3 regions of the Klebsiella sp. B345 genome follow, and region 2 is predicted to be linked to each of the others. Evidence: riboswitches for the same ligand, from Rfam matches in the RefSeq annotation. Region 2 holds a riboswitch; each other region holds the start of a gene.

Evidence for each region. A riboswitch is a leader RNA that binds a small molecule or an ion and turns the genes downstream of it on or off. The one in region 2 is predicted to bind thiamine pyrophosphate.
Region 1: another riboswitch for thiamine pyrophosphate. It lies ahead of thiC (phosphomethylpyrimidine synthase ThiC); the one in region 2 lies ahead of ACMYSO_RS01615 (TenA family protein).
Region 3: another riboswitch for thiamine pyrophosphate. It lies ahead of thiM (hydroxyethylthiazole kinase); the one in region 2 lies ahead of ACMYSO_RS01615 (TenA family protein).

What each region holds. Positions count from the first base shown of each region.
Region 1 covers NZ_CP180443.1:3,227,695-3,238,561, reverse strand. The annotation lists gene purH (bifunctional phosphoribosylaminoimidazolecarboxamide formyltransferase/IMP cyclohydrolase) at 1-1,281, shown strand, start outside; gene purD (phosphoribosylamine--glycine ligase) at 1,297-2,586, shown strand; gene ACMYSO_RS15230 (DUF1481 domain-containing protein) at 2,756-3,448, opposite strand; gene hupA (nucleoid-associated protein HU-alpha) at 3,461-3,733, opposite strand; gene ACMYSO_RS15220 (YjaG family protein) at 3,920-4,510, opposite strand; gene nfi (deoxyribonuclease V) at 4,553-5,224, opposite strand; gene hemE (uroporphyrinogen decarboxylase) at 5,234-6,298, opposite strand; gene nudC (NAD(+) diphosphatase) at 6,338-7,111, opposite strand; gene rsd (sigma D regulator) at 7,205-7,702, shown strand; TPP riboswitch at 7,756-7,908, shown strand; gene thiC (phosphomethylpyrimidine synthase ThiC) at 7,995-9,902, shown strand; gene thiE (thiamine phosphate synthase) at 9,902-10,537, shown strand; gene ACMYSO_RS15185 (HesA/MoeB/ThiF family protein) at 10,530-10,867, shown strand, end outside.
Region 2 covers NZ_CP180443.1:341,646-352,512, reverse strand. The annotation lists gene ACMYSO_RS01640 (class I SAM-dependent DNA methyltransferase) at 16-648, opposite strand; gene ACMYSO_RS01635 (GGDEF domain-containing protein) at 668-1,909, opposite strand; gene ACMYSO_RS01630 (DUF4056 domain-containing protein) at 2,132-3,238, opposite strand; gene ACMYSO_RS01625 (hypothetical protein) at 3,291-4,250, opposite strand; gene ACMYSO_RS01620 (BamA/TamA family outer membrane protein) at 4,267-5,394, opposite strand; TPP riboswitch at 5,691-5,792, shown strand; gene ACMYSO_RS01615 (TenA family protein) at 5,858-6,553, shown strand; gene ACMYSO_RS01610 (ABC transporter ATP-binding protein) at 6,550-7,278, shown strand; gene ACMYSO_RS01605 (ABC transporter permease) at 7,275-8,015, shown strand; gene ACMYSO_RS01600 (ABC transporter substrate-binding protein) at 8,043-8,978, shown strand; gene ACMYSO_RS01595 (diaminobutyrate--2-oxoglutarate transaminase) at 9,285-10,670, shown strand; gene ACMYSO_RS01590 (pyridoxal phosphate-dependent decarboxylase family protein) at 10,679-10,867, shown strand, end outside.
Region 3 covers NZ_CP180443.1:1,337,219-1,348,085, reverse strand. The annotation lists gene ACMYSO_RS06315 (hypothetical protein) at 95-301, shown strand; gene ACMYSO_RS06310 (hypothetical protein) at 1,675-2,589, shown strand; TPP riboswitch at 3,047-3,143, shown strand; gene thiM (hydroxyethylthiazole kinase) at 3,178-3,954, shown strand; gene thiD (bifunctional hydroxymethylpyrimidine kinase/phosphomethylpyrimidine kinase) at 3,951-4,751, shown strand; gene fbaB (class I fructose-bisphosphate aldolase) at 4,952-6,004, shown strand; gene ACMYSO_RS06290 (FGGY-family carbohydrate kinase) at 6,046-7,653, opposite strand; gene ACMYSO_RS06285 (SDR family oxidoreductase) at 7,685-8,434, opposite strand; gene ACMYSO_RS06280 (LacI family DNA-binding transcriptional regulator) at 8,704-9,714, shown strand; gene ACMYSO_RS06275 (sugar-binding transcriptional regulator) at 9,737-10,678, opposite strand.

The DNA.
Region 1 (10,867 bases), 2.4 Mb from region 2:
AACCTTTACCCGTTTGCGGAAACCGTCGCACGTGAAGGTTGCTCGCTGGAAGATGCAGTCGAAAATATCGATATCGGCGGCCCGACCATGGTGCGTTCCGCGGCCAAGAACCATAAAGACGTCGCTATCGTAGTGAAGAGCAGTGACTACGACGCCATTATTAACGAGATGGACGCCAACGACGGCTCCCTGACCCTGGCTACCCGCTTCGACCTCGCGATTAAAGCTTTCGAACACACTGCAGCCTATGACAGCATGATCGCCAACTACTTTGGCAGCATGGTTCCGGCCTATCATGGTGAGACGCAGGAAGCATCCGGCCGTTTCCCACGCACGCTGAATCTGAACTTCATTAAGAAGCAGGATATGCGTTACGGTGAGAACAGCCACCAGCAGGCAGCCTTCTATATAGAAGAAAGCATTAAAGAAGCCTCCGTCGCCACCGCGCAGCAGGTGCAGGGCAAAGCCCTCTCTTATAACAACATTGCCGATACCGATGCGGCACTGGAGTGCGTGAAAGAGTTCAGCGAACCGGCATGCGTCATCGTTAAGCACGCCAACCCATGCGGCGTCGCGGTTAGCGACACGATTCTGGATGCTTACGATCGCGCCTACAAAACTGACCCAACCTCAGCCTTCGGCGGCATTATCGCCTTCAACCGCGAGCTGGATGCCGAAACCGCACAGGCCATCATCTCTCGCCAGTTCGTCGAAGTGATCATTGCCCCATCAGCCAGTGAAGCTGCGCTGAAAATTACGGCAGCGAAGCAGAACGTCCGCGTTCTGATCTGCGGCGAATGGGCTGCACGCGTGCCGGGCCTCGATTTCAAACGTGTCAACGGTGGACTGCTGGTACAGGATCGCGATCTGGGCATGGTCACCGCCGATGATCTGCGCGTGGTCACTAAACGTCAGCCAGACGCACAAGAGCTGCGCGATGCGCTGTTCTGCTGGAAAGTAGCGAAGTTCGTGAAATCCAACGCCATTGTGTATGCCAAAGAGAACATGACCATCGGCATTGGCGCGGGCCAGATGAGCCGCGTCTACTCCGCTAAAATTGCTGGCATTAAAGCCGGTGACGAAGGTCTGGAAGTTAAAGGCTCAGCGATGGCCTCCGATGCCTTCTTCCCGTTCCGGGATGGTATCGATGCGGCTGCCGCAGTGGGCGTCACCTGCGTGATTCAACCAGGCGGATCCATTCGCGACGAAGAAGTCATTGCCGCTGCCGACGAACACGGCATCGCGATGATCTTCACCGACATGCGTCACTTCCGCCATTAATTCACGGAGCAGAACATGAAAGTATTAGTGATTGGTAACGGCGGGCGCGAGCACGCGCTGGGATGGAAAGCCGCACAGTCTCCGTTGGTGGACACCGTGTACGTCGCGCCGGGTAACGCCGGTACCGCGCTGGAACCTGCGCTGCAGAACGTGAATATCGGCGTGACCGATATTCCGGCATTGCTGAGCTTTGCCCAGCGCGAAAAGATCGACCTGACCATCGTCGGCCCGGAAGCGCCGCTGGTGATTGGCGTGGTGGATGCCTTCCGTGCGGCTGGTCTGAAAATCTTCGGACCGACCGAAGGCGCCGCCCAGCTGGAAGGCTCTAAAGCGTTCACCAAAGATTTCCTCGCACGGCATAACATCCCGACTGCGGAATATCAGAATTTCACCGACGTCGAGCCTGCGCTGGCCTACCTGCGCGAGAAAGGCGCACCGATCGTCATCAAAGCGGACGGTCTGGCTGCCGGTAAAGGCGTTATCGTCGCGATGACGCTCAAAGAAGCGGAAGACGCGGTTCAGGATATGCTGGCCGGTAACGCCTTCGGCGACGCGGGCCACCGTATCGTGATCGAAGAGTTTCTTGATGGTGAAGAAGCCAGCTTTATCGTCATGGTCGACGGCGATCACGTCCTGCCGATGGCCACCAGCCAGGACCACAAGCGCGTAGGCAACGGCGATACCGGCCCGAACACCGGCGGTATGGGCGCCTACTCACCTGCCCCGGTCGTGACGGATGACGTTCATCAGCGCACGATGGATCGTATTATCTGGCCAACGGTCAAAGGTATGGCGGCAGAAGGTAATACCTACACCGGTTTCCTCTACGCCGGGCTGATGATCGACAAACAGGGTAATCCTAAGGTTATCGAGTTCAACTGTCGCTTCGGCGATCCGGAAACGCAGCCGATCATGCTACGCATGAAATCCGATCTGGTGGATCTGTGCCTTGCAGCCTGCGATGGCAAACTGGACGAGAAAACCTCCGAATGGGACGAGCGCGCCTCACTGGGCGTGGTGGTTGCTGCCGGCGGTTACCCGGGTAACTACGGCACCGGCGACGAGATCTTTGGCCTGCCGCAGAGCGATGCGGCAGATGGCAAAGTGTTCCATGCCGGCACGAAGCTGACCGACGACCAGCGTGTGGTCACCCAGGGCGGTCGCGTCCTGTGCGTAACGGCGCTGGGTGATACCGTCGCCCAGGCACAGCAGCGTGCTTATGAGCTCCTCACCGGCATTCATTGGGATGGCAGCTTCAGCCGCGACGATATCGGCTGGCGCGCAATCGCCCGCGAGCAGCGCTAACGCCTGAGCGTCATCTCAGCATCGCCTTATTAACGGACGGCTTCAGTATTGAAGCCGTCCGTTTTTTTATCATCTACAGAAGCTGAGCCGCGAGTTATGTATAAAGATGTGTCGGGAAATACAGAGAGAGGAACCGCGAAGGTAAGACTGGCATGTACTCTGACGGGCGTCAGAAGGTTTTTTCCTGCGGTTGCCAGGTACAGAAGTCTTCGTTGGCCACCAGCAGCAGCTGAGCACCATCCGAGGCTTCGAGCCACGCTACGCTCACTTCAACAGATGAATGACTCTGGCGACGTTCAACGAAGGCCAGTGCCCGCGCGTCCAGCTCCGGCTTCACGGTTTGCCCTTCGCAGGTCGTTACCGTCCGGTTAGCATGCCAACGCCCCTGGCGGAGGACAACACGCCCCTGGCGTAATGCATCGCTGGTCTGGCGAATCTGTGTCGCCCGATAGCGGTAAAGCGCGACCTGATCGCTGGAGAGCTGTTGTTTTTGCCCATCCACTTCACGCTGCATAAAGCTCAGCTCACCCTGGTCATCAAAGCGGGCGCGGATATGTTCAGTGGGTTTGCCGTAGACGTTGAGTTCGATCAGCCTGAGTTTGTCACCTTGCCAGCGGTATTCGCTGGTTGAGGTATTGCCGTGACGCCACGGACTGAAGGCGGCAAGAAGATGCACTTCGCCGTTGGAATCCAGACGCCAGATGCGCATCGCGCCCTGGTTATCCGCATAGCCACTGGCGGTAAAAGGCGGGACAGAGGAATGACTACTACAGGCAGAGAGCAGCAGTGTACCCACCAGCACCGCGACACGGCGCCAGATAGACAAAAGGGGCGGTAAGGCCCCTTCGTTAAAACTGTACACTGCCACGCAGTCTTACTTGACTGCGTCTTTCAGAGCTTTACCAGAAACAAACGCCGGCACGTTAGCAGCGGCAATTTTGATTTCGTTACCGGTCTGCGGGTTGCGGCCAGTACGCTCAGCGCGGTGGTTCACTTTGAAGGTACCGAAACCAACCAGTTGAACAGCATCACCTTCTTTCAGAGACTCAGTAATTGCAGCCAGGGTAGATTCCAGGGCAGCTTTTGCCTGTGCTTTGGACAGGTCAGCTTTGTCCGCAATTACATCAATCAGTTGAGTCTTGTTCATAAGTTATCCTTACAATGTGTTTATCGCTTGCTAAGCACCGAGTGCGACGGAAATGCCTGAAAAGCACTCTCCTGCATACACGCACCGATAGCCACTTTTTTTCGCCCTCCAAATGTAGACCAGACGGGGGGCGGAATGGAAGCCTTCAGACGCGACAATTCAGGCGGTAAATCACGTTTTCTGGTCTCACTGCTTAAAATTTATACCAATATTGCTCTCGCCAGCCTCGCGGAGGTCTGCGCGCAGTCCTTTGATCAGTTCAATGTCGCGCTCTTCACAGTCGGCCAGCAGACGGAAAATCTCCCACTGAATATCCCATTCCTGCTCTACCGCTGGGTTTTCTTTGAGCTCTTCATCGGTCATTTCGCGACCAGCCTGGGTCATTTCCAGCATTGCTACTGTTGTGATGGAACTCTTACTCACCTCAATTGCGTGCTCAAGCGTTTCTCCGCTCAGGCGCGAGTGAATCAGTTCGCTCAATGCAACACAGGCGTCGATGGCAGGATAAACACCATACAGATCGTAATCGTCGGCTGCCGGAATGGCTTCCTCCAGCTTTTCGAGCTGGCTGTCAAAATTCACCTTCGCATCTTTGACCGTCAGAGTTTCCCAAATCAGATCGAGAATACGGCGATACAGCTGACCATCGGCAAACTCAGTTTGCTGGCAGAACATGGCGTAATTGGGGTACATGCGCTCGCACAGACAAGCCATAAAGGTGACGTGCTGCCAGCTTTCAAGCTTCTCCAGACGCAGATGAATCGGGTTTTGTAACATGATGAATTCTCGAAGTCAGAAATTAGCCGCAGTGTACCTGAATCAGCCGTGATTTGCTTGCCAACGCAAAAACGCCGGACGCCGTGAAGCGACCGCATCCGCCCAGCGCGTTGGCTCTGGCAGACGGTAGCCCTGCATACAACGCTGAACCCATGTCAGCGCGCTATCAAGGGAGACGCGATGGCCGGTGCTGATAAAGAGTGGATTACAGCGCGCTTTACTGCGCCAGACCCACGCCAGCTGTTCGCTTTTGTCCATCAACGGCGCCAGCGCCCCCACTTCGTCGTCGGGCAGCGTAAACTGCCCACACAAACGCTTTTTCGCCACGCCAATGGTCGGTACATCCACCAGCAGGCCAAAATGGCTGGCGACGCCCAGCCGCCGTGGATGGGAAATGCCGTGTCCGTCGACAAATAACAGACCCGGCTTTTGTGACAGCTGTTGCCACGCCGCCAGCAGCGCGGGGGTTTCACGAAAAGAGAGAAAACCGGGGATGTACGGCATGGTGGTCGCTACCCGCGCTACCTGATATTCCACCAGCTCCAGCGACGGGTAGGCGAGCAACACCATGGCCGCCCGCGTCACTGCGCCGTCTTGCTCAAAACCGACGTCCGCGCCACCGATCAGCCCGCAAGCATCCGGATCCCAGCGATCCTCACGGATAACCGAGCCGGCCAGCATCTGCTGACTGGCACGAAGGGACGTCAGATCCATCGCCATACCTTAGCGATGATATTGTGCTGAAAGTCGGTGCACCGCCTCGACAAACACGCCGGCATGCTCAGGATCCACATCCTGATGAATACCATGACCGAGGTTGAAGACGTGACCTTCACCCTGACCAAAGCCGGCAAGAATCGATCCGACTTCTTCTTCAATACGGCCCGCAGGCGCATACAGCATAGAAGGATCCATATTCCCCTGCAGCGCCACTTTATGGCCGACACGACGCCGGGCATCGGCAATATCGGTCGTCCAGTCGAGGCCCAGCGCATCGCAGCCGGTCTCCGCCATTGCTTCCAGCCACTGTCCGCCACCTTTAGTGAACAGCGTGACCGGTACGCGACGGCCTTCGTGTTCACGCAGCAGGCCATCCACGATTTTGTGCATGTAGTAGAGCGAGAACTGCTGATAATCGCGACCGGTCAGCACGCCGCCCCAGGTATCGAAAATCATCACCGACTGCGCGCCGGCTTTAATCTGGGCATTCAGATACAGCGTGACGCTTTTTGCCAACTTATCGAGCAGAGCATGCAGCGCCTGCGGGTCGGCATACATCATTTTTTTGATCACGGTGAAGGCTTTGCTGCTGCCACCTTCCACCATATAGGTCGCCAGCGTCCACGGGCTACCGGAGAAGCCAATCAGCGGAACATCGCCATTGAGCGCGCGGCGAATGGTGCGCACGGCATTCATCACATAGCCGAGTTCATCTTCCGGGTCGGGCACCGGCAGTTTATCGACATCGGCTTTGCAGGTGATGGTCGAGGTGAAGCGTGGACCTTCGCCGGCTTCGAAGTACAGCCCAAGCCCCATCGCATCCGGGATGGTCAGGATATCGGAGAAGAGGATCGCCGCATCCAGCGCATAGCGACGCAGTGGCTGCAACGTAACTTCACAGGCAAGCTCGGCGTTTTTACACAGCGACATAAAGTCGCCCGCTTGCGCACGAGTCGCTTTGTACTCCGGTAAATAGCGGCCAGCCTGACGCATCATCCAGACAGGGGTCACGTCCACAGGCTGGCGTAACAGCGCTCGCAGGTAACGATCGTTTTTTAGTTCGGTCATGTTATTCATCCTGATCCCATTTTACGCCAGTGTATCACGTCACTCCGCCTCTGCCCGACACAGTGCCACGGTATCTTCTATCAGCCGGCGCGCCACGGTCCCCGGCGGCGGCAATAGTGGTAAATCGTCGTAGCGATACCAGCCCGCCTGCAGCAGCTCTTTCTTGTCGATCACAATGTCGCCGCTATCATACTCCGCCATAAACGCGGTCATCAGCGACTGGGGGAATGGCCACGGCTGGGAGGTCACATAGCGCAGATTTTTCACCTTCAGGCCGCACTCTTCCATCACTTCGCGGGCCACCGCCTGTTCCAGGGTCTCCCCCACTTCGACAAATCCGGCCAGCACCGTGTGTACGCCGTTACGATGACGGGTATGCTGTGCCAGCAGGATCGTATCGTCCCGACGGATCGCCACGATCATGCACGGGGCAATTTGCGGGTAGTAGCGCTCGCGGCAGTGGCCACACAGCATCGCCCATTCGGTTTTGCTCGGGTGCATCGGGTGGCCGCAGTAACCGCAGAATTTATGCGAACGATAAAACTCGCTCAGTTGGATGCCGCGCCCCGCCAGCTGAAACAGCCCCGGATCGCTATCCAGCACCTGGCGTAACGATCCCATATCTTGCCGACGATCCTGGCGCACCATCCACACCGCATCACCTTGCCATTCACCGATATGCAGCGCGTGCTGGCCGACAAGATTGAAATTTACCGCTTCGCCATGTGGTAATTCCCCGCCGGGTAACCATAATTTTTGTTCGTGACTGACGATCCACCAGCCGCGATCTAATTTTTCAATAATACGATCCATATCTATTGCACTACCTTCGTTTTACTGGCACTTTTAACATTATATTTACATTTTGGTGAGCAACGTTATTTTCTTAAACTTGCGGAGTCAACCATGTTAAACCAGCTGGAAAACCTAACGGAACGTGTTGGAGGCAGTAATAAACTGGTCGATCGCTGGCTACATGTACGTAAGCATTTGCTCGTGGCTTACTACAAGCTGGTTGGCCTGAAGCCCGGCAAAGAATCCTTTATGCGACTGAACGAAAAGGCGCTGGATAATTTTTGCCAAAGCCTGGTGGACTACCTCTCCTCCGGCCATTTTAATATTTATGAACGTATTCTTGGCGAAATGGAAGGCAATACACCACTTTTGGCCGCGACCAAACTCTATCCGCAGCTGGAAGCCAACACTCAGCTGATTATGGATTGCTACGACTCCTGCCTCGAAAACGCCATCGACCACGATAACTATCTCGAATTTCAGCAGGCACTGTCCGATATCGGCGAAGCGCTGGAAGCGCGATTCGCGCTGGAAGACAAGCTGATCGTGCTGGCGATATCGCACAACCTGAAAGACAACATCAGTGACAATATCGCGCCGACAGCTTGAGTTGTGCGCTGTTAACGAGTAGTTTACATACGTTCCCCCTCGCTGGAGGGGGATGTATCTTGTCGGAGTGCCCATTTTCCACAACAGCGTTCGTGATGCCTCAAGGCAGCACGAAGGATGAAGCGGAAAAGGCTGAGACCGTTAATTCGGGATCCGCGGAACCTGATCAGGCTAATACCTGCGAAGGGAACAAGAGTAAACTGTCCTATGCGACCGTCCCTCCAGGACCGATCGCCTCTGTTACTCCATCCGTCGTCTGACAAGCCATGTCCTTTTTCATCTGGAATGCGCTATGTCTGCAACAAAATCTGAACCAAAACTCACCCGTCGGGAACAGCGCGAACGCGCCCAGCATTTTATCCATACCCTGGAAGGGACCGCCTTTCCCCGCTCGCAACGCATCTACATCCAAGGCCAGCAGGCGGATATCCGCGTACCGATGCGGGAAATCCAACTCAGTCCCACCTTGATTGGCGGTGATAAAGCCCAGCCGCAGTACGAACAAAACGAAGCGATCCCGGTGTACGACACCTCCGGCCCTTATGGCGACCCCGACGTGGCGATCGATGTGCGCCAGGGCCTGTCAACGCTGCGCCAGCCGTGGATTGATGCACGCGATGACAGCGAACCGCTGCAGGAACGTAGCTCCCTGTATACCAAAGCGCGTCTCGCCGATGACGATCTTGATACGCTGCGTTTTCGTGGCCAGCTGACGCCACGGCGCGCGAAACCTGGCAAATGCGTCACCCAACTCCACTATGCCCGTCAGGGGATCGTGACGCCTGAAATGGCGTTCATCGCTATCCGTGAAAACATGGGCCGGGAGCGCATACGCGGGGAGGTATTGCGCCACCAGCATCCGGGGGAAAGTTTCGGCGCCCGACTGCCGGACAATATCACTGCAGAATTCGTCCGCGATGAGGTCGCTGCCGGACGGGCCATCATCCCTGCCAACATCAACCACCCGGAATCTGAGCCGATGATTATCGGCCGCAACTTCCTGGTGAAGGTCAACGCCAACATCGGCAACTCGGCGGTGACTTCCTCCATCGAAGAAGAGGTGGAAAAACTGGTGTGGTCAACGCGCTGGGGCGCCGATACGGTGATGGATTTGTCCACCGGGCGGTATATTCACGAGACTCGCGAATGGATCCTGCGTAACAGCCCGGTTCCCATCGGCACCGTGCCGATTTACCAGGCGCTGGAGAAGGTCAACGGGATCGCCGAGAACCTCACCTGGGAAGCCTTTCGCGATACCCTGCTGGAGCAGGCGGAACAGGGCGTCGACTATTTCACGATCCATGCCGGCGTCCTGCTGCGCTATGTGCCGATGACCGCCAGACGCCTGACCGGCATTGTCTCCCGCGGCGGCTCTATCATGGCCAAATGGTGCCTCTCGCATCATCAGGAAAACTTCCTCTACCAGCATTTCCGCGATATCTGTGAGATTTGCGCCGCCTATGATGTCTCCCTCTCCCTCGGCGACGGCCTGCGCCCCGGCTCGATTCAGGATGCCAACGATGAAGCGCAGTTTGCCGAGCTGCATACCCTGGGTGAGCTGACCAAAATCGCCTGGGAATATGATGTGCAGGTGATGATTGAAGGCCCGGGCCACGTGCCAATGCAAATGATCCGCCGCAATATGACCGAGGAACTCGAGCACTGCCATGAAGCGCCGTTCTATACGCTGGGGCCGCTGACCACCGATATCGCCCCGGGCTATGACCACTTCACCTCCGGCATCGGCGCGGCGATGATCGGCTGGTTCGGCTGTGCCATGCTCTGTTATGTAACCCCGAAAGAGCACCTCGGCCTGCCGAATAAAGAAGATGTGAAACAGGGGCTGATCACCTACAAAATTGCGGCCCACGCTGCGGATCTGGCGAAAGGCCATCCCGGCGCGCAGATCCGTGATAATGCCATGTCCAAAGCCCGTTTTGAATTCCGCTGGGAAGACCAGTTCAACCTCGCCCTCGACCCGTTCACCGCCCGTGCCTATCACGACGAAACGCTACCGCAGGAATCCGGCAAAGTCGCCCATTTCTGCTCCATGTGCGGGCCCAAATTCTGTTCAATGAAAATCACCCAGGAAGTGCGGGACTATGCCGCCCGCCAGAACATCGAAAGCGGAATGGCCGATAAGTCGCAGGACTTCCGCGCTCGCGGCGGTGAAATCTATTTACGTAAGGAGCAAGCCTGATGTATCAACCCGATTTTCCGTCCGTTCCGTTCCGGTTAGGCCTCTACCCGGTCGTCGATAGCGTGGTCTGGATCGAACGCCTGCTACGCGCTGGCGTGCGTACCCTTCAGCTACGCATTAAAGATAAGCGCGATAGCGAAGTTGAAGCCGATGTCATCGCCGCGATCGCGCTCGGGCGCCAATACCACGCCCGGCTGTTTATCAATGATTACTGGCAGCTGGCGGTAAAACATCAGGCCTACGGCGTGCATTTAGGACAAGAGGACCTGGAGACAACGGACCTGAACGCTATTCGTCAGGCCGGCCTGCGTCTCGGCGTGTCGACCCATGACGATATGGAAATCGACGTTGCACTGGCAGCACGTCCTTCCTATATCGCCCTGGGTCACGTATTCCCTACGCAAACCAAGCAGATGCCTTCCGCCCCGCAGGGTCTGGAGCAGCTCGCCCGCCATATCCAGCGGCTGGCAGATTACCCGACGGTCGCGATCGGCGGTATTAGCCTGGAACGGGCGCCACTGGTACTGGAAACCGGTGTCGGCAGCATCGCGGTGGTCAGCGCCATAACTCAGGCGGCGGACTGGCAGCAAGCCACTGCGCAATTGCTGGACATGGCGGGAGCGGGCGATGAATGACAGCGATTTTATGCGCTACAGCCGCCAGGTGATGCTGGAAGATATTGCGATTGAAGGTCAACAAAAGCTGCTGGCCAGCCGGGTGCTGATCGTCGGGCTCGGCGGACTGGGTTCGCCCGCCGCCCTGTATCTGGCCGGGGCGGGCATTGGCACGCTGGTTATCGCGGACGATGATGATGTACACGTCAGTAACCTGCAGCGGCAAATTCTCTTCACCAGCGATGATATTGCCCGCCCGAAAACGACCGCCGCCCGGCAGCGCCTGACCCGGCTGAATCCACAGGTTGAGATCGTCACCTTGCAGCAACGTCTGGCCGGCGAAACCTTGCA
Region 2 (10,867 bases):
GAGGCAAACAGCCGGTCAGGGACGTTTCACAGCCAGCCAGATCGTGCGCCCGCCGCAGTGCGGGTCTTCAACCACATGCTGGATAACCTCAAAACCGTGGGCATCCAGCAGTTGGCGATACTCTTGCGGCGCCAGGCTGGCATGATACAGCGCATCCCCTTCAAACAGGCCAATCGCCTCACCGTTACTGGTACCGCTGGTAAACATCAGCGGCGCACGGGGGTTAGCGTGTGCTGCAAAACGCTGAAACAGCGCGCGCTGTGCATCCCGGGTTTGATGAAAAAAACTGTCCCACGCCAGCAGGCCATCAAACCGTCTGCCCAGTGCCAGTTTGCGCATATCCGCGACCTGCCACTGCTGATCGGGATAGTCACGACGACAGCGGGCAATCATCGCGGCAGAGCTGTCCACCCCGCTGACGGAAAATCCCTGCGCTAGCAGATACCTCGCTATCGGTGTGCCGTTGCCGCAGCCGATATCCAGAATTTCACCGCCGGGTCTGACCTGTGTCAGAAATGCGTCCAGCCAGGACTGTTCAAACAAGGTGGTCGGTCGCAACGCGGCCCAACGATCCGCATATCGCTCATACAGACTGATAATATCCCCAGCGCACGGATGGTCTGGAGTGCCGTTCTCATTGGATGACATAGTACGCTTCCCTTCAGGTTCAGTATTTTTCCACCAGATAGAGTTTCACTTTATTGCGTCCCTCTTTCTTGGCAGCATACAACGCCTTATCAACACGGTTAAACAACTGATCGATCTGCTCGTTGTGTTGATGCTCGGCAACACCAATGCTGACCGTCACGCCTGCCACTTGTTCGGGAATAAGGAAATGGCTCACCGCCAGACGAATCGCTTCGGCCATCTCCAGCGCCCGGTCGATGGCGGTGGCCGGGAGAAACAGCAAAAACTCCTCGCCGCCCCAGCGGTAAATTTTGTCCTGCGGCTTGCCGGCGGCCTCAAGAATGCGCGAAATCGCCAGCAAGACTTCATCACCTTTCTGATGACCGTGGTTATCATTAATAGCTTTGAAATTATCAACATCAACCAGCAGCAGGCAAAAACCTTCAGGTTTAAATAATGATGAATCCACGATGCGATAAAACTCACGGCGGTTGAGCAGACCGGTTAGCGGGTCGTGGGTCGCCGCAAATTCCAGCTCCTTCTTCAGGTGCACCTCTTCGGTAATGTCATGAATAATGCACAACATCAGGCGGATATTGTGCAGCACCACCGGCCCGGCGTAGGTCTGAACGTAGCGCAGCGAGCCATCGGAAAGAATATGGGTGAAATTGAGCGGTTTATGCCCGCCTGGCAGGTTCGCCACGCTATGCATCACCGGCAGCACATCCCGGCCCATGGAGTTAATCTGCCAGGTGTGGCGGGTGCGCATCTCCTCAGCGGTATAATTATAAAAACGCAGGGCGGCAATATTCGCATCAATAATTCGGCCATCCTGTGCCGGATCGATTAACAACATGGGCGCTGAGCTGGTCATAAAAAAACGGGCAAAGAAGCGATTACTTCGTCGCTTGTAATGTTGAGAGGCCGCAACACTTAATGATTCATTTTTTTGCAGGATCTTCACGGCTTCAAACATAATTAAGGTGTCATATTCTTCTGATTTAATTAACGTGGTTTTGCAATAGACCGAGGTCGGACCTTCGGTCGTTTTTATTGTCCAGACTTCGAAGACTTCAACAATATTTTTGAAATAGTAAAGGTAGTTTTGCAGGCTGAGCTCCGGGCAGCTCGAGACGCTGCCTTTGCGCATCTCATCCAGCGACATCTCCCCGCTGAGCATCCTGGAGGCAGGGTTGGCATAGACAATGGTTTCTTTAAAAGGATGAACTACCCATACAGGAGTACTTAATAAATCAAAAATCGTTAGTTCTTTTAATAACATGTAGCCCTCCATCAGACAGGCACCACGTATCAAAATAAAAACCTGTCGCCATTACCCCTCCATGGGAATAAAGGAAAAAGAGGATTCAGGGAATGTCGATACATGATGAAGACGGGGGAAGTATAGTTCGCTTTTTATGCGTTAATACAAGGCACAACAACAAACTTAGCGATGCAGTGGCGTAAACCGGGCAAATACCCGGTTTAGCGCATTTTATTACTATTACTTTTCAATACGTTCTAGCTGGGTTTGATCCGCCCTCTGCGCGCGGTCAGCCAGCCCCTGGAACTCCTCCGGGGTATAGAAGCTATCGGGCATTGGCAACGAGCGCATATCTTGTCCCGGATGAATTTGCAGCTGCCCAAGCTGAGCGAGCGTAAAGCCATCCACCGATAGCGGCATCGTCAGCTGGTAAGGCATGGCGTTTTCGAACGGCACCGGGGTCGGTAACCGCGTGTCGCTCAGCGCATAGTTACGTTTGAGTACCAGAAATTTATCCGGCACCCGCCGCTTACTGTTCCACCAGTCACCATCGAGCTTGCGGAACATCGCTTCGGTTTCGTTACGTGGTGCCACCGTTAATTTCACCAGCACCTGCTTCAGTGCGGTTTCCATGGCCTGATTGTATTCATCGACGGAGTCGACATGGCCTTGCAGAATCACGTTAATCGCAAGCCTGGCGCCCAGCAGATTCGAATAGAGATCTTCCGGCGAAAATGCCGAGATCTCTTCAGAAAAGCCCGGCACCGACTGGAAGCCATACCATTGGGCAATCTCGTGCCACTGCGCCAGCTCATAGGCCAGATGGCCTGCCAGCCAGGCGGCAATTTCATAGCGTTGATGCATCGACGCCGGTGGTGTGAAGGCATTCAGCTGAATTCGCCGTACCCCCAGCTCTTCGCTGTAGAACACCCGTCCGGTTTGTCCCAGCTTAGGGAAAATACGGCTAAACAGATAAAAGGTGTTGTCTGCCGTATCGCGAACATGGGCAATATCAATAAACCCACCGCGCCGGGTATAGATCAAGCCATTTTTCTCTTCGCTCAGGCCCACCAGATTTTTGACCGCCCCTAACGCGCTGTCGTTGTAACGATGCCGCCCCAGCGTATCGAGGGTTAACACGTTGCCAATCTGATAGACCGGAATCGGTACGCCGATAGCCCTGACATGCAGGTCATAACCAAAGGCGCAGCACGGACGCAACGATTCCGGCGCCGTCAGATGACTGACTACCGGAGTCACATGGGTAACGGGAACGATCGGCAATACCGGGTCCTGGGCACAGACCGAAAAGGCGGCCGCCAATAATACAAACAAGCCATAACGCATTAACATTGTCTCCAGGACAGAAAATTATGCATCACAAACAGCGCCTGTGATGTTAAAAACGGTACTCTCCGGCGACAAAGAAACTATTACGTTCGTTAAAGCCAATCTCTGTTAGCACGTTAAAATTCTGCGTAATTTCATACTGTGCCCCGATCAGCATATTCCATGGCGAAGAGAGGCGCTGCTTCACATCGAACTTACCCTGATCGTCTTTATTGACGGCGGCAATTAACGGCTGAAGCTCCGGCGGCATATGCAAATCAGAGAGGTTGCCTTTGAACTCCTGCTGGACGTTCTGGTACATGCTGCCCACCCAGATACTTAAATTCGACGGCCCGGCAATCCCCTGCAGATTAAAGCGATAGCCTACGCGCGGTGACACGGTAGTGGCGGAGATTTTCCCATCGAGAATATCAAAATCGGTGCGGGTATAGTTGGTATCCACCAGAGCAAACCAGTTGCCATAGCCCCCGGCGAGGGTAAAGCCGGTGCCCCAGGTGGTCCCTTTAAAATCCAGCGCGAAGTCGATATTTTGCAGCTGGCCGCTTTCATACAAACGATGCACCGAACCAGCAATCACCCGGTCCAGACCGCTGTATTTTGACGGGTCGGCGTCAACGGAAACTTTTGACAACGAGGAGCCCCGGGTATGGCCGACGATGCCGTAGACATTGAGGAACGGAAACACCCACATATCCAGGCGCAGGTTTTCGGTTTTGCTTTTCTGCCGTGTATGGCCGGCGTCAATGGCGAACATATCGCTGGGTATGGCGTGATTGCCGAGCGCCAGACCGGAAAAAGAGATGCTGTCGACCAGGATATCCTGGCGAATGTTCATATAACTTAAATTGACCCCGAACGGCAGCGGAATGGAATATCCACGCGCTCTTGCTTCATCGCCCCAGATCGGGAAATAGCTGTCGCTAGTGCTGCCAGTACTGTCGGCAGCGCTGGCTCCCCAGGCAGTACCCGACGTTAATAACAACGTAATTACGGTTTTAGTCCATCGCATTTTCTTTTATCTGACCTTAAAGTCCGGAACCTACATTAAAATAGACCGCTTGCTCATGTTCGCTAAAGGCGATATCGATCCCCGTATGTAATCCATACTGGCGCGCTATCAGGTAACGAAAACCTGTCCCCCACGCCACTTCTGTCTGGTCCCACAATGCATGCGCCTCATCGGCAGCACTACCGACGCCAACAAATCCTTGCAGGATCCAGCGCGGTGTAAATTCCCAGGCAAGCTGGGTTTGTGCGGTCGTCACATAATCGCCCTGATAGCGATAACGGGAAATGCCGCGTAATTCGATATAAGGACGCGCCATTGGCGTCAGGTGATTATCGTGATGCGTCAACGACTGGTAGTTACCGGCGACGGCGAGCGTCAGCGTGCGGCTCAGCGGGAAAAAGTATTTCCCGTCCAAAGAGAACTGGTTGTAGTGATAATCGCCGCCTAACAATGAACGGTAGAACCGGTACTCCCCCTGCACCGATAACCCTTTCTTAGGATAGAAAAAATTATCCGTAGTGTCATATTCAGCCACTACCCCTAAGGCTGAAGAGGTACTCTCCTGGCCGAACACCTGCTGCCAGACTCGGTTGACGACCGAGTTTTCGGCTGAAATATCGGTTTTCGCGTAGACCTGAGACGCGCCAACAAACACCGGCGAATCGCCGACGCGGAACAACAGTTTCTGTAACCCACCATAGCCTTTGGTTTGTGAGTGAATGGCCTTATTTTTATCAAAATGACTTAAGCCGTCGCCGTAGATATCAAGTTTGATATTGGCGTAGCCCATCATCACCAGGTAACGAATGTGGTCGTCATTCCAGGTATGGCGATGACCGCCGCCGACAAACCAGGTGCCGTTCTGCGTCGCGCCACCGCCAAAAGCAGTCATCGGTGGGGGAATAAAATTATCCCCTTTGCGGGTGCCTTTACCGTGCAAAAAAAGGCCAAACAGACCGCCGCCATAACCCACCGCCGGCTCGGTGATGACCATCGGCACGGGAAGGAATCCGTACTGGTTATCCTGCAGATAATGACTCATATCGAGCATGCCATCTTCGGGATCAAACAGACTGCCCGCCATAGCAGGAGTAGAAAGCGGCCCGATAAGCGCTAGCAGTATGGTTGAAAGCGGAAACTTCATGCACTCTCCGGGGCTAAGATGGGTTCTGAACGCCCAGGTAACTGAAGAATAATGGGTTTCAGATAGCAAAAATATATCCTATGGCGCCCTGAACTACCAATTTTCGGTTACAGGTTTTCTTTAATTTTGGACAAAATAAGGAGATTTAGCACACAAATTGCTAACAAAAGTTAACGAGGATATGCAACGAGCGAGGCGGATTGAGGTTATCATATTGAGTGACGTTGTCACTTATCCTGCCACTTTTCAGCGATGAACCAGGGGATTGTAATCAAAAAGTGAATGCCGTATAACATGGCGAAACCGAGGGGTGTCCCGTGAGGGCTGAGATGGCGTAAGCCGAACCCTTTGAACCTGATCTGGGTCATGCCAGCGAAGGGACGGGTCGGCAATTTTGCCACGTTACCGCCATTGCCTGTTCATACTTCCGCACGCCCGGATCTCCCCTTACTCAGGAGGTCCTGTGATTCTTCCCCTCTTCACCCAGGGTATTTATGGTCGTCTGCGCCAGCAGGCGGGAGACGACTGGACAGACTACGTCGCCCACCCTTTTGTTCGCCAGCTTGCTGACGGCTCCCTGCCTGAATCGGCCTTCCGCCGCTATCTGACCCAGGACTATCTGTTCCTGATCCACTTTGCCCGCAGCTATGCCCTGCTGGTTAGCAAACTGCGCACGCTGCCGGAGATGCGCACCGCGGCCGCCTCTCTGAACGCTATTTTGGGCGAACTGCCGCTGCATGTCGGCTATTGCGCGGGCTGGGGGCTGGACGAAGCGCAGATGGCTGCCGAACGCGAAGCCCCTGAAACGGTGAACTACACCCGCTACGTGCTGGATATCGGCCATTCCGGCGATGCGCTGGACCTTCTGGTGGCGCTGATGCCCTGCGTTGCCGGCTACGCGGAGATTGGTCTCGGGCTACTGCACGACCCAGATACCCGCTTTACCGATAACCCATATGCGTCGTGGATCCGTAACTACGGCGACGCCGGCTATCTCGACGGCGTCACTGCCGCCATTGGTCTGCTGGAAACCTTGTGGCAACAGCGCGGTGCTGAATCACGTATTGCGGAACTGAGTGAAATTTTCACTACCGCGACGCGGCTGGAAGCAAACTTCTGGCAAATGGGGCTGAATGCCGCCACGGAGGCTCAGGCGTGACTGCCCCCACTCTTCATGTCCGGGATCTGAGCCTGCAGTTTGGCGCACGGATGATTTTCGCCGATCTGTCGTTCGATCTTCCCGGCGGACAGTGGACCTCATTGTTGGGGGCCAGCGGCGTGGGGAAAACCAGCCTGCTGCGGATTATCGCCGGGCTGGCCTCGCCGAGCCACGGGCGGGTTTACGCCAGCGATGGCGAGCCGCTCGGCCACCGCCTGGCGTGGATGGGGCAAAAAGATCTGCTGTATCCCTGGCTGAGCGTACGCGAGAACGTCGCGCTGGGGGCGAGGCTACGCGGAGAACGAACCGACACAGCCCGCGTGAACCGCCTGTTAGAACAGGTTGGGCTCAGCCACTGCGCCGACGATCGCCCCGCCGCGCTCTCCGGCGGCATGCGTCAGCGGGCAGCGCTGGCACGCACCTTATACGAAGACCGCCCGCTGGTGCTGATGGATGAACCCTTTTCCGCACTGGATACCATTACCCGCACGCGTATCCAGACGCTGGCGGCGGAGTTGCTGGTTGACCGTACCGTGGTGCTGATTACGCACGATCCCATGGAAGCCTGCCGCCTGAGCCATCGGCTGCTGGTGCTCTCGCCCGCGGCGGGCGGCATGGACGACTCACACCATCTGGCGGGTGTTCCCCCCCGCGCACCGGACGATCCGGTGCTGCTGACCAGCCAGGCTGAACTGCTGCAACAGTTGATGAGGGCCAACGGATGAGCGGCAAACTGTTTCGCGGCGGCGTGGTGTTCTGCGGTCTGTTGCTGCTGTGGTGGCTGGCGAGCCGCAGCGGCATCCCGGCGTTCCTGCTACCGTCACCCGCAGCGGTGGCCGAAGCTTTGTGGGTTAACCGCAGCTGGCTGGGCTGGCACACTCTGGTCACGCTCAGTGAGATCCTCAGCGGTCTGGTACTTGGCGTGCTGCTCGGGGTGGCGCTGGCCCTGTGCATGATTATCTCTCCACGGTTGCAACGCTGGCTGATGCCGCTGGTGCTGACCAGCCAGGCGATTCCGGTCTTTGCTCTCGCCCCGCTGCTGGTGCTGTGGTTTGGCTTCGGGATGAGCGCCAAAGTCATGATGGCGGTGCTGGTGATCTTCTTCCCCGTGACCTCGGCCTTCTTTGACGGCCTGCGGCGGGTCAACCACGACTATCTCGATCTGGCCCGCACCATGGGCGCCTCTTTCGGTGCGCAACTGCGTCACGTGCGGCTGATGGCCGCGCTGCCGGCGCTTGGTTCTGGTCTGCGAATGGCGGCCGCCGTTGCGCCAATTGGCGCGATCATCGGTGAATGGGTCGGTTCGGCGGAAGGCCTGGGCTACGTGATGCTCAATGCCAATGCGCGCATGCAGACCAACGTCTGTTTTGCCGCCCTGTTTATTTTAGTACTGCTGACGGTCCTGTTGTGGCTGGCGGTAGATGCCTTTTTACACCGGCTGATTAACTGGTCGCCGGAATGATGACCGACACAGAAACAAGGAATAGCCATGAATAAATCGATGTTCGCCGGATTGACCTTCAGCGCCCTGTTGAGCGGGCAGGCCGTCGCTAACGAAAAACTGACGCTGGTGTTGGACTGGTACATCAACCCGGACCACGCGCCGATTATGGTGGCAGAGCAGATTGGCGCGTTCAAAGCCCAGGGACTGGACGTTAAGATCGTTCCGCCATCTGACCCGGCGCTGCCGCCGCGTCTGGTGGCCGCAGGCCAGGCGGACCTGGCGATAACCTACCAGCCGCAAGTGCACTTCTTCGCCGATGAAGGGCTGCCGCTGGTCCGGGTCGGTACGCTGATCGACTCGCCGTTAAATACGGTGATCGCCCTCGATAAAAACATCAAAACCCCGGCCGATTTGCAGGGCAAAAAGGTCGGGTACTCGGTGAGCGGCATCGAGCAGGCGACGCTGGCGACCATGGCGCAGAACGCCCATATCGACCCGAAAAGCATCACCCTGATCAACGTTAACTTCCAACTGACCAGCGCCCTGCTGGCGGGCCAGGTCGAAGCAGTGATTGGCGGCTACCGTAATATAGAAGCGCTGGAGCTTAAGCTGCAGGGCAAAGCACCGCAGGTGATGAACGTCGAAGATTTCGGCGTCCCGGCCTATGACGAGCTGGTCATTGTCGCTAATCGCGACCAGGTGCACGCGGTGAAAATCAAAAAATTCCTCGTGGCGCTGCAACAGGGTGTGAGCTATTTACGCGCCCATCCGCAGGAGACCTGGAAGACTTTTGCTGCCGCCCACCCGGAGCTTAACACCGAACTGAACAAGCAGGCCTGGGTGCAAACGGTGCCGCTGTTTGCTGACCGTCCGGCAGCGCTGGATAAGTCTCGCTATGAAGCTTACGAACAGTTTTTATATAACAACAAGTTGCTCAAAAAAATCACACCGCTGACAAATTATGCGGTTGAACTGCAGTGAGTAACCCTACCGCTGACGGAACATTTTCCGTCAGCAAACCCAACGAAGCGGTAATTACCACCTGCTGATTTGTTTACCAGAAATTACACTTTTCTTGCGTTTACTGCGTTAAAAATAAGCAATATAAATCATATGGTTATCATTGATTTCAGCAATGTAAAAATAACGTAAAAATACCTCAATAAATAAAACGTTGAATGCAGATTTAAAAAGCCATATATTGTGCGCGCTTTATGAATGGCGATTCATTTTCTTAAACCAATTATTCAACCAGAGCTCAACCGTAGCGCTGGTTGTGGGAGTGATATGATGACGGATAAAGTCCGTATTGATACTTTAAGTGCAGATTTATTGGACGCTAACAACGAAACCTTTTTGGCCCGTCAGGCTGAATTCGAATCGAACGTCAGGAGTTACCCACGTAAGCTGCCGCTGGCGATTACTAAAGCGGAAGGTGTGTGGTTAACCGATGCGGATAACAAACAGTACCTGGATTGTCTTGCCGGTGCTGGGACCCTGGCCCTTGGCCATAACCACCCTGATGTGCTGCAAAGCATCCAAAGTGTCATTACCAGCGGCTTGCCGTTACATACTCTCGATCTGACCACCCCGTTAAAAGATCGCTTCTCCGAATACCTGCTCTCTTTGCTGCCTGGCGAAGGGAAAGAATATTGCCTGCAGTTCACCGGCCCGTCCGGCGCTGACGCCGTGGAAGCGGCCCTGAAGCTGGCGAAAAAATACACCGGTCGTTCTTCCGTTATCAGCTTCTCCGGCGGCTATCACGGGATGACCCACGGTGCGCTGTCGGTGACCGGTAACCTGTCACCGAAAGAAGCGGTTAACGGCATGATGCCGGAAGTGCAGTTTATGCCGTATCCGCACCAGTACCGCTGCCCGCTGGGTATCGGCGGTGAAGCCGGTGTGAAAGCACTGACTTACTACTTCGAAAACCTGATCAACGACGTGGAAAGCGGCGTGCGTAAACCGGCGGCGGTCATTCTTGAAGCCGTTCAGGGTGAAGGCGGCGTGAACCCGGCTCCGATTGAGTGGCTGCAGCGCATCCGTAAAGTAACTCAGGAACACGGCATTCTGCTGATCATCGACGAAGTTCAGGCTGGCTTTGCCCGTACCGGTAAGCTGTTTGCCTTCGAACACGCCGGCATCGAGCCGGACATCATCGTGATGTCAAAAGCCGTTGGCGGCGGTCTGCCGCTGGCCGTTCTGGGTATCAAGAAACAGTTTGATGCCTGGGAACCCGGTCACCACACCGGCACCTTCCGCGGCAACCAGCTGGCGATGGCAACCGGCCTGACCACCCTGCGTCACCTGAAAGATAACAACATCGCTGGCAAAGTTGCGGCACAGGGCGAGTGGCTGAAAGGCAAACTGGCCGAGATGCAGAAACGCTACCCGGTGATGGGCCACATTCGCGGTCTGGGCCTGATGATCGGTATCGAGATCGTTAACCCGAACGAAGCTCAGGATCACATGGGTTGCTACCCGGCTGACGGCGCGCTGTCTGCCCTGCTGCAGAAGAAATGCTTCGAAGCGGGTCTGATCCTTGAGCGTGGCGGTCGCGGTGGCTGCGTACTGCGCCTGCTGCCGTCCCTGCTGATCAGCGACGCTGAACTCGGGATTTTCCTCGACAAATTTGAACAGGCCATGCTGGCCGCCGGTGTAAAACCGGTCTGATGGAGCGAGTGACCGCAATGTCCAAATTGAATCCGATCCTTGCCGGTTCGCCGCAAAGTATTGAGGCCTACCAGCAGGTGATCGCCCAGACCAGCCAGGCCGTGGCGCAATGGCTGCAGCAGCCTGAGATGTACCAAGGGAAAAGCGTCGCCGAACTGCGCGAACGCATTACCCTTGAGTTCACCGAGCAGGGTCTG
Region 3 (10,867 bases), 1.0 Mb from region 2:
CGATCGATAAAATTGATCGACATTGAAACTATAAATCCTATGCTCAGTCGTTATGGGTGAGGTGTTTTATAAGAAAAATCAACGGGATGATGTTATGAGAAGAGCAATGATGGTGATGTATGGGCTACTGTTTTCGCAGTTGGTAGCAGCAGGACAGATCACAATGATCGATCCCCAGCAGGATACTACGGAGAATGGCAAGACGCTTTGCACCTACGAGAACAGCCAGTATGTTTTTACCTACGTCACTAAAGGGCAGTGCCCGTATGCAAAGACTTTCGACACTCAGGATTCAGAGTAGAGGCTGCAAAAAATAGGAAGTGTTGTTTAAATTCATGAAAAGACAGGTGTGCTTAGCACAAGCCTCCAACGGATCGATTGTTAATTCTGCTGATAACTGCACGGCGCAAGGCTTTATGCAAGGTTATCGATAGTTTCAATTGTTACTATCTTGGTAGGTTTGGTAACTTTACTCCTTATCAACTGTGCTTCTTTATAAGCCAATTACCGCCGGGTTAGATGTCAGTTTAATGGGAATAATCTCAAGGTTATTGCATGGATGATTTGGAGTGAGCAGGGCGACGATCTAACGTTGGGTGAAGGTCTGATCGGTAATCGACGCGAAGCGCCGGAACCATACTGTTATGCGCTGGCCTCGGTGCCAGGCTCACGCCGCGCATGAAAGATAGGCATTACAGGAGAGAGAATTTTTGACAAGTTGCCTTCATCAAAGGTGCTTCTCCTGTACAGATGCTTGTTATGCTCGCTTCGCTCCCAAACACAAACCCATTAAACCCAACTAACTTAAGGTTAGTTAATTGGTTGTCTCTCTTGGGCTACTACCGCCCAAACTTTGCTTAATGCCATCCAGCGACTACGCCGCCATTAACAACACTCCACAATGATCCAATGGCATTCCTGCTTAATGTCATCCACCGATCTGGATTAACCACCAACCAAACAACCACCCTAAATCCTTTAGGCTGTCTGTTTATCTGGTGCAAGGTAGCTATGACATTACCATTACGTGCAACCATCCCGACCCAATCATCACTGATTGACTCGTGTTGATGCACTTCAGTGCAGAGAGAGAATCTCTCTATTATTATAGCGGATTTGGTATATGTTTGAATTTAAAGGGAAAAACAGGGTGAAAATCGCCATTTTTTACTTTTTTTCTCAAGAAATGGCGAGATGGTGTTCATGAATGGCAGGTGGGCTGCTTCTTCTGGTGGCAATTCTTACCACATAATTACTTTGACATCAATCATCTGTTTCTGGTGCGAAAAAGCACTAATGGCAAAGCAAAAATGCAACGCATTGAAGTGATATAAAAATATTTCACAGAATCACCATTTGGGTATTGACAAACGTTAGTCTTTTCTGTTAAGATAGCATTAGGTAGGGAGAAAACTACCAACACTTTTCAGCCCTGGGCGGGGTAACTGCCTGGGGCTTTTTGCATCCAAAATTTGAAGGAGGCCATTATTGAAGTATTACAGCAGTGATCAGGTTTTTAATGACCTGGTAAGCGGCGAAGTAAAACGCCACGTTATTTACGCATCTATGCAAGCAGCAAAATCGAGAGGGTATGCAGGCCGAATGATAATGTTTCAATCTGCGATTATCCGTTATGACCAACACCGTAAGGAGAACACCAACTAAGGAGGTACATTGATTCAAGCATATGAAGACGGTTATTTTTTCAGAGATACCCCGCACCACGATCACAGCCCACTGTCAGATTTTTCCACGCCTACCCAAATACTCGTTTCTTTAGATAATGTTCTCTACGTTGTCATAGAGGAAGACGGTGAAATTATTAACTATGACTCTACAGAGTATTTGCTTGGTGGTGGCATTGTTCAGGATCTGCATTTGAGCTACTCGACAGCAGACACCGCCAAATCAAAACAGGCCCACCGTGAATACGCTAATAAGTTGGGCGACCTTCCAGGGAATGCAGCCTACAACGGGATAAGAGAGTTTGCAGACGTATTGAGCAAGCCGGATTTCACGAAAGTGTTTGCATTATGTCAGGAAGTTGACAGGCGAAATGTAGCGTTTATCAAACGTGCAAATTTATGCGCAATTCTCAACACCACGCCGGATCATCTCAATCGAGTTTTATCTGGTCTTGAGTGTAAGCACTATATCAAAGTAGATAAAGCCGAACATGAAAAAGGCGTGTTGAAAATTTGGGTTAACCCTTCTTTCATCTGGAAAGGTAATTTAGCCAATCGTTGGATCTCCGGACACATGCAAGGCTTTCCGATCTTGGAGCGTAAACGCCCCGTAAAACGTTCTGACGTGCTCGACACGCTCACGGCTGCTGCAATGGTTGCTTATGATACCTGGCACATTAAACACGGCTATAAGGCCAATCAGCCTCATTCTAATGAATGGTACGCAGAGATCACGCTGTACGACAAAGCCCACGGCGAAGGGGTGAGACTTGCAGCAGAAAATCAGGCATTGAGCAGGTTATTGAACCCGGCAACATCTGAGGGGGATTTTATGCTTGAGCTCTTCACTCCGGCGCAGTATCGAACACACTTGAACTCATTAGCAAGGCTATCAAGGAGATGAACATTTGGTAAAACTTGGCATTGACCGTATTCCAATTGATGACGTTGGAAGGGGGAAAGAAACGTTCTTGGCAGCACTTGAACATCCAGCGCAAGGGCTACTCAGACAAAGGCTGCGGAAGCAATGTCGGTGTCTCTGAGAACAGTTCGAAGCTATTGGAACCAAGAGGTTTGCGTATGATCACCGCACTTTATTGGTATCTCCTGTTCCTGTTTATCTGGGATGTAATCCGCACCTTTGAACGACGTAGAAAAACAGAACGCAAAACTGAATCTCGGAATCCATGAGGTCTTGGGTTATATCACAAAGGAGCTTAACGGCTCCTTTTTTCGTTTCTGTGGTGGGGTACAAACTGAGGTACAAGCTGGGGTACAGCGTGAAGAAGCGATAACCGGAAGGGCGGGCTTGCAAGAGCAAGCAACTTCCCCTAAGCTGGCAAAAAGTATAGAGATTCAATCTACATGACTCGGGGTGCCCCATCTCTGATGGGCTGAGAAATACCCGTACCACCTGATCTGGATAATGCCAGCGTAGGGAAGTCAGAGACCACAAGGTCGTTGCTTCTACGTCGCCTGGCTGGAGCACACGATGCAAACTGAGCCACTCAATCCCGCGCATATTGCGCACCTGCAACATCTGTTTCGCCGCCATTCTCCCCTTGTGCACTGCATGACCAACGATGTGGTACAGACCTTTACCGCCAACGTTCTGCTGGCGATCGGCGCCTCGCCGGCGATGGTTATTGACCCGCAAGAAGCGGCGCAGTTTGCTGCTATCGCCGATGGACTGCTGATTAACGTCGGCACCTTAACCGTTGACCGTGCGGAAGCCATGCGCGGTGCGGCGCTCAGTGCGCAAAATGCCGGTAAACCCTGGACGCTGGATCCGGTGGCGGTCGGGGCATTAACCCTGCGCAGCACCTTCTGCCATGAACTGCTGAGCCTGCAGCCGGCAGCCATTCGCGGCAACGCCTCGGAAATTATGGCGCTGGCCGGCATGAGCGCCGGCGGGCGCGGCGTGGACACCACCGATACCGCCGCCGCGGCGCTACCGGCCGCCCAGGCGCTGGCCCGACAGATCAATACCATTGTGGCGGTGACCGGCGAAGTGGATTACATCACCGACGGGCAGCGCACGCGCACGGTCAGCGGCGGCGATGTGCTGATGACCCGGGTTGTGGGCACCGGCTGTGCGCTCTCCGCTGTAGTGGTCGCCAGTACCGCCATGCCCGGCGACCGCCTTGAGAACGTTGCCGCCGCCTGCGGCCTGATGAAACAGGCCGGTGGCCTGGCGGCTCAAGGCAGAGGACCGGGCAGCTTTACCCCGGCATTCCTTGACGCACTATATGGGGAGTTACAGGGATGAAACGGATTAATGCACTGACCATCGCCGGTACCGATCCCAGCGGCGGCGCCGGGATCCAGGCCGATCTGAAAACGTTCTCTGCGCTGGGGGCCTATGGCTGCTCGGTGATCACCGCGCTGGTGGCGCAAAACACCCGCGGCGTGCAGTCGGTCTATCGTATCGAACCCGACTTTGTTGCCGCCCAGCTGGATTCCGTGTTCAGTGACGTGCGCATCGATACCACCAAAATTGGCATGCTGGCGGAAACGGACATCGTGGAGGCGGTGGCCGAGCGACTGGCCCGCTATCAGATCGACAACGTGGTGCTGGATACGGTGATGCTGGCGAAAAGCGGCGACCCGCTGCTCAGCGCCTCCGCGGTGGACACACTACGCAAGCGCCTGCTGCCGCGGGTGTCGCTGATTACCCCGAATCTGCCGGAAGCGGCGGCGCTGCTGGATGCCCCTCATGCGCGTAACGAGAAAGAGATGCTGGAACAGGGGAGGGCGCTGCTGGCGATGGGCTGCGGTGCTGTGCTGATGAAAGGCGGCCATCTCGATGACGCCGAAAGTCCGGACTGGCTGTTTACCCGCGACGGCGAACAACGCTTCACCGCACCGCGGGTACAGACCAAAAATACCCATGGGACCGGCTGTACGCTCTCAGCGGCGCTGGCCGCACTGCGCCCACGCTATGCCGACTGGGGGCAAACGGTGGCGGAAGCCAAAGGCTGGCTCTCTGCGGCGCTGGCGCAGGCCGATTCGCTGGAAGTGGGCCACGGCATCGGGCCGGTGCACCATTTCCACGCGTGGTGGTAAACAGGTAACGCTCTCTGCTGGCTGAGGGATGTCGAGAGCATTATCTGAGCCAGCGAGTCCCGATTCCAGCCGGTTAAAAGCGCTGAAAAATGCGATCCCGGCTGGAAAATATGCTAAGTCGGTACCAGGCTTAACCTGCCCAAATACTTGGGTCAGGAAAAGACATGCCGGCTGCGGCCGGCGCTAACGGGAGCATAGCTATGACTGATATTACGCAGTTGCTTGGCAAAGATGCCGACAGCCTTTTACAGCACCGTTGTATGACCATTCCAGCTGACCAGCTTTATCTTCCGGGGTCAGATTATGTCGACCGGGTGATGGTGGATAACAACCGTCCGCCGGCGGTGCTGCGTAATATGCAAACCCTCTACAATACCGGGCGCCTGGCAGGGACCGGATACCTCTCCATCCTACCGGTTGACCAGGGCGTGGAACACTCGGCAGGCGCCTCGTTTGCCGCCAACCCGCTCTACTTTGATCCGAAAAATATCGTCGAACTGGCTATTGAAGCCGGTTGCAACTGCGTGGCGTCCACCTATGGCGTTCTGGCCTCGGTATCACGCCGCTACGCGCACCGCATTCCCTTCCTGGTGAAGCTTAACCACAACGAAACCCTCAGCTACCCGAACACCTTTGACCAGACGCTGTACGCCAGCGTGGAGCAGGCCTTCAATATGGGTGCGGTGGCGGTTGGGGCGACGATCTATTTCGGTTCCGAGGAGTCGCGTCGCCAGATTGAAGAGATTTCTGCGGCCTTTGAACGCGCGCATGAGCTGGGCCTGGTGACCGTGCTGTGGGCTTATCTGCGTAACCCGGCGTTCAAAAAAGACGGCGTCGACTATCATGTGTCGGCCGATCTCACCGGCCAGGCGAACCATCTGGCGGCCACCATTGGCGCCGATATCGTGAAGCAGAAAATGGCGGAAAATAACGGCGGCTATAAAGCGGTTAACTTTGGCTATACCGACGATCGCGTGTACAGCAAACTGACCTCGGAAAACCCGATTGACCTGGTGCGCTATCAGCTGGCGAACTGCTATATGGGCCGTGCCGGGTTAATCAACTCCGGCGGTGCGGCGGGTGGCGAAACCGACCTGTCGGATGCCGTGCGTACCGCGGTCATCAACAAGCGTGCCGGCGGGATGGGGCTGATCCTCGGTCGTAAAGCGTTTAAAAAGTCGATGAGCGACGGCGTGAAGCTGATTAATGCGGTGCAGGATGTCTATCTGGACGGCAAAGTGACCATTGCCTGAGTACCGGCCCCTCTCAGCGAGAGGGGCCTCATTTTACCGACCTAGTGGCGAAGCAAGCGGGCAGCCTGCTGCAGCGCCAGATAGGCTTCATAACGGCGTTGATGCAGTGCCTGATACGACGTCGCACAACGGTAGGTTTTATCCACCCGGGTAAACTGCTTCATGGCCTCAGGCAGCGACGCCGACACCTGACCGGCGACGGCACCAAGAATGGCTGAGCCTAACAGCACCGGTTCGCTGCATGCGGTACTCACGATATTGATGCCGCAGGCGTCGGCCAGCAGCTGACGGACCAGCGGATGCTGCCCGGCACCACCGCTGATGATGATGTTTTCACTGTGAATGCCGCACGCCTGCTGGGCGTCAAGGATCTGCCGCAGCCCGTAGCCAATCCCGCATAACCCCGCAACATATAGCGCCAGCAGATTATCCAGATCCTGCTCCATGCCTAATCCCGCCACCACCGCTCTGGCCTCCGGGTCCGCCAGCGGCGCACGGTTACCGAGGAACTCCGGCACCACCAGCAGCCCGGCGGCGAGGTCGGCCGCCGCAGAGGCACAGGTCACCTGAGCCAGAACGCGATCGGCGAGATACACCGGCAGCGCAACCCCCGCCAGCTGAGCCAGTTCGCTGGCCTGCGCGGCGGCCGGGTGAAAACGCAGCAGCTGGTCGATCGCGGCACCTGCCGCACTCTGGCCACCTTCGCTCAACCACAAACCGGGCACCATCGCAGAATAATACGGCCCCCAGACGCCGGGAACGAATACGGCATTAGGGGTGCTGGCCATGGTGCAGGAAGAGGTGCCGAACACGTAGGCCATGTTGTTGACCGCGCCATCGAGCACCCCGACGGTGCCGATGCCGCCGGCGTGGGCGTCAATCATCCCAGCAGCCACCGGCGTACCGACCGGTAGCCCCATCTCCCGGGCGGCCTCCGCGCTCAGACCCTGGCCGCAGGGTGTGCCCGGATCGACAATACGTTGGCCAATACGCGCGAAATCGTCGTCCGCCAGATCGCCGAGGCCAATCTGGCGGAAGTAGTCGGCATCCCAGCGCTGTTCATGCGCCAGATAGGTCCATTTGCAGGTGACGGTACACATTGAACGGGCCAGGTCACCGGTGGCACGCCAGGTCAGGTAATCCGCAAGGTCGAAGAAGTGTTGCGCCTGCTGATAGGTCTGCGGACGGTTCTCCTTCAGCCACAGAATTTTCGGCGTTTCCATCTCCGGTGAGATAGTGCCGCCGACGTACTGCAGCACCGCATGTTTGGTGGCATTAATCTTCTCGGCCTGGGCGGTGGCGCGATGATCCATCCAGACGATGATATCACGCTGAGGATCGTCCCCAGGCCCGACCGCCAACGGCGCGCCATGTTCGCCGACCACCACCAACGAGCAGGTGGCGTCGAAACCAATCCCGGCGACGGACTCCGGGGCGACACCAGAGCGTGCCAGCGCGCTGTGAATGCAGCTGCAGACCGCCTGCCAGATTTCGCTGCTGGATTGTTCCACCATGTTACCCGCGCTGCGAAACAGGGTGATCCCCTGGGTCGCATGGGCGAGAAGGGTGCCATTAAGGTCAAAGATCCCGGCGCGCACGCTGGCAGAGCCGACATCGACGCCAATAATGGTGTGTTTATCGTCGTTCATAGAGCCATCCTTAAGCCTGGCGGGTTAATGTTCAGAGATCCACGCTGTTAGGCAGGATAACCAGATCGCGAACGGTGACGTTTTTCGAACGGGTCACCATAAACAGCACCGATTCGGCGACTTCGATGGGCTGCATCAGGCTGCCATTGGCCAGCGCCTCTTCCATTTTTTCTTTCGGCCAGTCATCGAGCAGGGCGGTGACCACCGGGCCTGGCAAGACGGCCCCAACCCGCACGCCATGCTGCGATACCTGGCGACGAGTGGTATGAACGAAGGCCTGCACGGCAAATTTTGAGGCAGTGTAAATCGGCTCCCAGATAACCGGCACCACCCCGGCGATAGAGCTGGTGAAGATAATATCGCCGGATTTCTGTGCGATCATATGCGGCAGCACGCTGCGCACGCAGCGGAAGGCGGCATTGGTATTGAGATGCAGGACGCGGTCCCAAACGTCAGGGTCGCCTTCCGCCACCGGCCCGCCGATATAGGCGCCGGCGTTGGCGTGGAAAATATCCAGCCCGCCGGCGAGATCCAGAATGCCGGCCAGCAGGTTGTCGACCTGCGCGCCCTGCATCAGATCAACCTGTAGTGCAAAGGCATTTTCGCCGAGTTCAGCCACAATCTTATTCAGCTTTTCGCCTTCGCGGTCGATCAGCACGACTTTGGCGCCCGCGGCGAGCAAGGTGGTGGCGCAGGCGAGACCGATGCCGGAAGCGGCGCCGGTGACCGCAGCGACTTTACCATTGAGAGAAGTATTCATAGAGGATACAGAGTGGTTCATTTTATAATCCTTCTTTGAGTCTGTTTAGGTCAATCTGTCGGGTCATCGCCAGGCGTGGGGCCAGCGTTGATATCGGGTATGAAATATTGTTAACGCAATGAATCTGAACGCTATTTATTGGTATATGCTGAAGTGTTAGCAATAAGTGACGCAATACGGTATGGAGTATAATGGTAGCTCAATCGATGAAGCCAATGTAGCGCCAGCTTCATCGATTGAGCAAGTGGGGAAATTAACAGCGAAATGAATTTGTGACGTAAGTTGGGAAAATGAAAAAAATCACTATCTACGATCTGGCGGAATTATCCGGCGTGTCGGCCAGCGCGGTGAGCGCGATCCTCAATGGCAACTGGAAAAAGCGCCGCATCAGCGCAAAGCTGGCGGAAAAGGTCACGCGGATCGCCCAGGAGCAGGGCTATGCGATAAACCGTCAGGCGAGCATGCTGCGTAGCAAAAAATCGAATGTGATTGGCATGATCGTTCCCAAATACGATAACCGTTACTTCGGCTCGGTGGTGGAAAGCTTCGAGGAGATGGCGCGTGAGCGCGGTCTGCTGCCGATTATCACCTGTACCCGCCGCCGTCCGGAGCTGGAAATTGAAGCGGTCAAAGCGATGCTCTCCTGGCAGGTTGACTGGGTGGTGGCGACCGGGGCGACCAATCCGGATACCATCACCGAACTGTGCCAGCAGGCGGGGGTTCCCACCGTCAATCTCGATCTGCCGGGCACGCTGGCCCCGTCGGTGATTTCCGATAACTATGCCGGGGCCAGGGCGCTGACGGATAAAATCCTCGATAACAGCCTGAGGCGTCACGGGACTCTGGCACCGCTGACTTTCGTCGGCGGGCGTAGCAGCGACCACAACACCCTTGAACGTCTGCGCGGTTTCCGCGATGCGCATCTGCTGCGAGGGCTTGAGGTGCCGGAAGAGAATGTGCTCGCACCCGGTTACTCGAAGGGTAAAGTGGAAGCCTGCATGCAGGCTCGCTTTGGCACCGGGGAGGCGCACCTGCAGGGCTTTTTCGTTAACTCGACGATTTCGCTCGAAGGGGTGGTCAGATGGCTGGCGCAGCGGGGGTTAACCGGTACCGAACAGCCGCCGATGGGCTGTTTTGACTGGGACCCGTTTGTCTTCCTGCTGGGCCACGATATCGATATGGTGCAGCAAAATGTCCAGGCGATGCTGGAGGCAGTGTTTAGCCTTATCGACGCCGACGACGCCAGCAAACGGCTGATTGAAATCCCGCCGTTGCTGATCGCCAGTCGCGAACATCTCTGAGCTCCTGTCAGCACGGCCACCGCTAGCGGGTCAGCAGCCAGCGTGCGGTGTGCTCGTCAGTGACCAGGCCGTTGATCCAGCCGCCTTTCAGCGCCGCCAGGATCGCCTGGCGTTTGTACTCGCCGCAGGCCACCGCGATGCGCGGGCACTGATTCTGGCGAATATCGTAGCTGGTGATCATCCGGTTGATATCGCTATCAACCACGCCGCCTTCGGCATCGATAAAGCGGCCAAGGATTTCGCCAATGCCCCCCTGTGCCGTTAGCTCGTCCAGCTGTGCCTGATTGATAAAACCGTCCTTAAAGATCGGACTGTTGGTGCCAAGCGGGCCGATCCCGACGAAAATCACGTCCGCCTGCTGCGCCACCCCTGAAACGTTGCGGAACAGACGGCTGGTGCACCACATCTCATGTTCATCCACCGTTTGGGCATAGCGCGGCGCGGGCCATTGGTAGTATTTAGCCTGAATTTTCCGCGCCAGCAGCAGGGGAACATCATCGTAGTAGTTACACTGCCCGTCGGCATCCATGGCGCTGATCAGCGCCACGCAACGGGTATTCAGGCTATCAAAGTCGATGCGCTGCATGGTTTTTTTCAGCGTCAGCCCGGAGCCGATACCAATAATTTTCGCTTTATCGTCCTGCAGATAGCGGGCCATCAGCTGATAGCAGCCGAAGGAGACGCTCTCCAGGGTGCTCTCTTCGCTCCAGGCGGGAACGATGTTGCAGGCGATCAGCTGATATTTTTCCTGTAGCAACTGCGCATAGTCGAGGCAGTTTGCCACCGGGTGGTGGAGGCCAATGGAGACGATCCCCTCTTCTTTGGCGGCGGCGATCATGCGCTGGACCACCGGCCTTGAGGTGCCAAGCTGGTTGGCTATCTCGCTTTGATTGAGTCCGGCAATATAGTACATCCATGCAGCACGGACCTTCTGATCCAGCCTGATGTCATCTTCTTTCCCCATGATCCCCTGCCTTAAGACTGTCCAGCCGGCGTGATTGCCCGTAATCCTGTATCACCGCATTTTCGCTGCGGTTTTATAAACAGGCAAGCTTTTGCTCTGAATTGGTCATTTGTAATTTTAATGGTCAATTGATCTTTTGTGATCTATCGCTCTTAATTGGGTCTAATGATCATCTACAGTGAGCCGCAT